Myxococcus hansupus: one gene and its partner. The protein of the gene in region 1 interacts with the protein of each later gene in a pairwise test. Links are inferred from orthologs where the notes say so. Each region holds a gene or a part of one and is shown in the gene's direction. Other genes may lie near its edges.

What was found. Proteins that work in one complex are often made in the same cells at the same time.
Region 2: the proteins of ftsA (region 1) and A176_RS00220 interact in binary tests that used the Escherichia coli proteins (3 or more experiments, as listed by UniProt). The link is inferred for Myxococcus hansupus from one-to-one orthologs.

Annotation. Positions count from the first base shown.
Region 1 is NZ_CP012109.1:1,532,728-1,535,761, forward strand. The notes cover bases 51-3,013. They hold ftsA (cell division protein FtsA), read left to right. Parts: upstream 51-897; coding sequence 898-2,130; downstream 2,131-3,013. Other genes in these bases: A176_RS06400 (cell division protein FtsQ/DivIB), read left to right, coding at 51-851; agmC (adventurous gliding motility protein AgmC), read left to right, coding at 2,549-3,013. Also shown: more of A176_RS06400, read left to right, coding at 1-50; more of agmC, read left to right, coding at 3,014-3,034. UniProt on the Escherichia coli protein: Essential cell division protein that assists in the assembly of the Z ring. May serve as the principal membrane anchor for the Z ring.
Region 2 is NZ_CP012109.1:48,408-51,241, reverse strand. What follows is about bases 54-2,816. They hold A176_RS00220 (rod shape-determining protein), read left to right. Parts: upstream 54-799; coding sequence 800-1,834; downstream 1,835-2,816. Other genes in these bases: A176_RS39520 (hypothetical protein), read right to left, coding at 2,751-2,816; A176_RS00215 (hypothetical protein), read left to right, coding at 1,949-2,740; A176_RS00225 (putative ABC transporter permease), read left to right, coding at 81-632. In the rest of the region: more of A176_RS39520, read right to left, coding at 2,817-2,834. UniProt on the Escherichia coli protein: Forms membrane-associated dynamic filaments that are essential for cell shape determination. Acts by regulating cell wall synthesis and cell elongation, and thus cell shape.

The DNA of each region.
Region 1 (3,034 bases):
CCTTCGGTAAATCCAAGAACCGCCGCCGTCAGGACGCCGCCCAGCAGAGCGAGGCGGTCCGGGGCGTGGTGCGCTCGAAGGCGCCGGGGGTCCTCAAGGTCCTGGGCCTGACGGCGATGACGGGCCTGCTGGTGTGGGGTGGGGTGGCGCTGCGGGAGTGGGCGCTGACGTCGCCCACTTTCGAGTTGGAGGCGGTGTCCTTCTCCGGGCTCCAGCGCGCCTCGCGGGTGGAGCTGCTGCGGCTGGCGGCGCTGACGAAGGGGCAGAACCTGTGGACGCTGGACGTGCCCGCGCTGGAGCGCGCCATGGACCAGCACCCCTGGCTGCGCACGGTGGAGGTGACGCGCCGGTTCCCCAACCGGGTGTCGGTGGAGGTGACGGAGCACACGCCGGTGGCCATGGCCGTCCTGGGGGAGCTGTACGTCCTGGACGACCAGGGCGAGCCCTTCAAGCGGGTGACGCCGGGCGACGGCCTGGACCTGCCCCTGGTGACGGGGCTGGACCGGGAAGGTTATGTGGCGGACCCGGCGGTGGCGCGGGAGCGCTTCCGGTCGGCGTTGGAGGTGGCGAGCGCGTATTCGCGGCTGTCACCCGACAAGACCGAGCAACTGTCGGAGGTTCGCCTGGAGGCGCAGAGCCTGACGCTGGTGGCGGCGTCCGGGCAGGAAGTGCGCCTGGGTGAAGGAGATTCAGAGGTCAAGCTGCAACGTCTGGCCCGTGTCCGGCGCGAACTGGGTGCGAGGGGGCTTGCAGCGGAGATCATTCACCTGGATAACCGTGCCCGGCCCGGCTGGGTGGCGGTGAAGATTTCGAGTCCCGTGTCCGAGAGGAACGGGACTTCGAAGCGGTAAGCGGACGCGCCCCTTTCACGAGAGTGGGGGGCCTGGGAGGGTTGTCATGGCGAAGCAGAAGTCGGGGGAGATCATCGTCGGCCTCGACATCGGCACGACGAAGATCTGCGCCATCGTCGGAGAGCTGACCGACAGCGGCATCGACATCATCGGTATCGGTACGCATCCGTCGAAGGGTCTGCGCAAGGGCGTGGTGGTGAACATCGAGGCGACCGTCTCTTCCATCCGCCGCGCGGTGGAGGAAGCGGAGCTCATGGCGGGGGCGGAAATCTCCCACGTCTACACGGGCATCGCCGGAGGCCACATCAAGGGCTTCAATTCCCAGGGCATCGTCGCCGTCAAGGACAAGGAAGTCCGCGAGGCCGACATCGCGCGCGTCATCGACGCGGCGAAGGCCGTGGCGATTCCGCTCGACCGGGAAGTGATTCACGTCCTCCCGCAGGAATTCATCATCGACGACCAGGGCGGCATCAAGGAGCCCCTGGGCATGGCCGGCGTCCGTCTGGAGGCCAAGGTCCATATCGTCACCGGCGCGGTGTCCAGCGCGCAGAACATCGTCAAGTGCGCCAACCGCACCGGGCTCAACGTCTCCGACATCGTCCTCCAGCCGCTGGCCAGCGCGGAGGCGGTGCTGGGTGAGGATGAGAAGGAGCTGGGCGTGTGCCTCGTCGACATCGGCGGCGGCACCACGGACATCGCCATCTTCTCCGGCGGCTCCATCGTCCACACGGCGGTGATTGCGCTGGGCGGCAACAACCTCACCAGCGACATCGCCATTGGCCTGCGCACCCCCGCGCACGAGGCCGAGCGCATCAAGCAGAAGTACGGCTGCGCGCTGTCGTCGCTCATCAACAAGGACGACACCATTGAAGTGCCCAGCGTCGGGGGGCGTCAGCCCCGCGTGCTCGGGCGGCAGATTCTCTGCGAAATCCTGGAGCCGCGCGTGGAGGAGATCTTCCAGCTCGTGCACCGCGAAATCCAGAAGTGCGGCTACGAGGACCTGCTGGCCTCGGGCGTGGTGATTACGGGTGGCTCCACGCTGCTCGCCGGCATGCCGGAGCTGGCCGAGGAAGTCCTGGGCCTGCCGGTGCGCCGTGGCATGCCGCGCGGCATCGGCGGTCTGGTGGATGTGGTGAAGAGCCCCATGTACGCCACCGGCGTGGGCCTGGTCGTCTACGGCGCCCGCCACCTGGACCGGCGCATGTTCCGCATCCGAGAGGAGAACGTGTACAAGAAGGTGAAGGGCCGCATGCGGGAGTGGCTCGAGGAAATCTTCTGACGCACCGGGCCGAGCGCCCACCGCGTCGCCGAAGGGCTCTCCGAAAGGGGGGCCCTTTTTTGTTGGCCGTGGGCCACACCCTGCGTCCCGATTGACGCGTCAGCGTCCGGATTTGACGCGTCAGCCGACCTGGTGGGTTGCCCTCCGGCGTGCCCGAATCGGTCCAGTTTCCGGAATCTGGATCCGTGGTTCGGATGGGGCCCGGAGAACCCAGGGAGCGGGGCGCTGAAATCCTCGGAATGTCGACGGTCGTAGAGTGGACAGACGATGGCTCCCGGATTGCTATGTGCGGCATTTGCCGCTGGGCCCACTCCCCCCAACGACCCACGTTTATGAATCAAGAGACCAATCAAGTCCCTCTCGCTAGTCGGGTTTTCCGAGGACGCATCCGGCCCGCCATCGCACCTCTGGTGCTGTTGTGCGTGGCGCTGCTCGGCCCGGTCGCGATGGGCGCCGCGGACACCTTCGGGCTGGGGAACGGAACCAGCGGCGCGTTGACGGTGAACGGGGCCAACCCCCCATCAACGTCTACACGCGCGTGACGGCGGCGGCGCCCGCCGGGCAGAACTTCGTGACGGTGGCCTCGTCCACGGGCTTTTCGGTGGGCAGTCTGGTGATGGTGCACCAGACGACGGGCCTGGGGACGGTTCCGGCGTCGGGCAGTCAGACGCCCATCACCCTGACGGGAAACACGGTGGGCCGTTGGGAGTTCGCGCGGGTTTCGGCCCTCACGGCGACGCGGCTCACCTTCTCGCAGCCGCTCACGGGGGCCTACACGGCCACGGGCACGCAGGCGATCCGGGTGCCCGAGTACTCCACGGTGACGGTGAATGCAGGGGGAAGCCTCGTGGCGCAGCCGTGGAACGGCACCACGGGCGGCGTGCTCGCCTTCCTGTCGCAAGGC
Region 2 (2,834 bases), 1.5 Mb from region 1 along the record:
TGGCACAGCCCCGGCGGACAAGCGTCATGGGCCTGCGGGGCAGGAGTGCCCCTTCTCCGGGCCCGACTTAGCTTTTCGAGGTGCTTTCAAGATTCCTCGTCTACGGGTGTGTCGGGTGGGTGCTCGAGGTGATGTTCACCGGCACGGGCGCCGCGCTGAAGAAGGACCGCAACGCCACGGCGCGCACCTACCTATGGATGCACCCCATCTACGGAGGAACGGCCCTGGCGCTGGAGGAGGTCTCCGCCCGGCTCAAGCCCCTGCCCCGGCCCCTGCGGGCCCTGGCCTACACGGGGCTCATCTTCGGCGCGGAGTACGGCACGGGCTGGTTGCTCAAACGCCTGCTCGGCCGCTGCCCGTGGGACTACGCGCCCCACAAGTGGAGCGTCCACGGCCTCATCCGCCTGGATTACGCCCCAGCCTGGTACCTTACCGCCCTGCTGTTCGAGCCCGTGCGTGACACCCTGCTCCACGTCACCAGCGAGGCCCTGCGTCAGACACCCGAGTACCGCGACGCCGAGGCCCAGGGGACGCTGCCCCCCGCCGCGCTGCCCGAGGAGAAGCCGCTGGAGGCGGGGCTCGTGGCCGCGCGCTTCGAGGCCGCGCAGGGCGAGCCGACGCCCATTCCCTGAAAGGCCCGGCGGGGCCCTGCGTCCGATGGCCGACTGCCCTCCTGCCAGAGGTGAAAGCCGCTACCGGCTTTTCTTCCTCCGTGCTGCGTCGCGTAGTACCTTGGCCTGCGTCTGCCCCCGCGATGACGGGGAAATTCCGCCGACCCCCCGAAAGTTCCCGCCCCCGTATGTTTGACTGGCTTCACACCCTCTTCTCGCGTGACCTCGCCATCGACCTCGGCACGGCGAACACGCTCATCTACATCCGCGGCCAGGGCATCGTCTCCAACGAGCCCTCGGTGGTGGCCGTCCAGCATGACGCGCGCGGGGGCAAGAAGGTCCTCGCGGTGGGTAAGGAAGCCAAGGAGATGCTCGGGCGCACCCCGGGCAACATCGTGGCCATTCGCCCGATGAAGGACGGCGTCATCGCCGACTTCGAAATCACGGCGGCGATGCTGCGCTACTTCATCCAGAGCGCCCACAACCGCAAGACGCTGGTCAACCCGCGCATCATCATCGGCATCCCCTCCGGCATCACCGAGGTGGAGCGCCGCGCGGTGCGCGAGGCCGCGGCCAACGCCGGCGCCCGCGAGGTCTACCTCATCGAGCAGCCCATGGCGGCGGCCATTGGCGCGGGCCTCCCGGTGACGGAGCCCAGCGGCAACATGATTGTGGACATCGGCGGCGGCACCTCCGACGTCGCGGTCATCAGCCTCGCCGGCATCGTGTTCGCCAAGAGCGTGCGCATCGGCGGCGACAAGCTGGACGAAGCCATCATTCAGTACGTGAAGCGCAAGTACAACCTGCTCATCGGCGAGCGCACGGCGGAGCTCATCAAGATGGGCATCGGCACCGCGTACCCGACGGACGAGGTCATGACCATGGAGATCAAGGGTCGTGACCTGGTGGCCGGCGTGCCGCGCACGCTGACCGTGTCCAGCGACGAGGTCCGGGACGCGCTCGCCGAGCCCGTCAACGGCATCGTCGAAGCGGTGAAGCTGACGCTGGAGCGCACACCGCCCGAGCTCGCCGGTGACATCGCCGACCGCGGCATCGTGCTGGCCGGTGGCGGCGCGCTGCTGAAGAACCTGGACACCCTGCTGCGCGAGGAGACGGGCCTGCCCGTGTTCCTCGCCGAGGACCCGCTGTCCGCCGTCGTGATTGGCGCGGGCAAGGCGCTGGAGTCGCTCGACATCCTCCGGCAGGTCTGCCAGCCGGGCTGAGCCTCACGCTCCACCCTGCCAGGCCCCACGGCGCCACCTCTCACGAGGCTGGCGCCGTTTCGCTTTTCAGGGCTGGGTTTGACAGGCCCGCGGACAGTGGACTGTGGTGCGCGCATGAGAACGACCTCTTCGCGTCCCAGGCTGTCCGCGCTCACCGCCGCCGCCCTGCTGGTGGCCTCCCCGGCCCTCGCGGATTGGTCCGCGGACGTCGTCACGAAGATGAAGCTGGAGGCCGGCAAGAAGCCGCCGCCGGACATCCAAGGCAAGGTGTACGGCCGCAAGGGGCTGATGCGCATGGACGCGGAGCTGCCCGACATGTCCGGCGGCAGCATGTCCATCCTGTTCGACTTCGAGAAGCGCACGGGCACCACGCTGGTCCACGCGCACAAGGTGGCCACCGAGCGGAGCCTGGATGACCTTCCGGTGAAGCTGCCCGCGTCGTGCACCAGCAAGACGCAGAGCTACGACGCCTGCTTCAAGGAGCAGGGCTACCGGCAGGTGGGGACGGAGCAGGTGAACGGGCATCCCTCCGCCGTGTACGAAGGCACCATCCCCGGCGCCACGGGCGTGCCGACGCAGCAGAAGCTGTGGCGGCCCACCGACCTGCCCGAAGTCCCCTACGTGCGCGCGCGCACGACGAGCCCCTCGGGACAGGTGACCGAGGTCAACCTCACGAACATCCAGCAGGGCAAGCAGCCCGACTCACGCTTCAAGGTGCCCGCGGGCTACCGCAAGGTGGCGCCGCCCACCACCGCCACGGGCCTGCCGGCCTCGGTGCCCGCGGCCTTCACCGCCAAGGACTTCGAGGGCAAGACGCCCGAGCAGATTCAGGAGATGGTCCGTCAGCGATTGGGGCAGCAGGGCCTCCACGTTCCGCAAGGCACCACGCCTCCGCCGACGCCGTGACGCGCGCGGGTCAGGGACGGCGGTGCTTCGCGTAGAGGCCGTCCCGCCACGCGAGCAGGTCCGGGAACCGCTCCGCGAGCGCCGCGTCGGACCA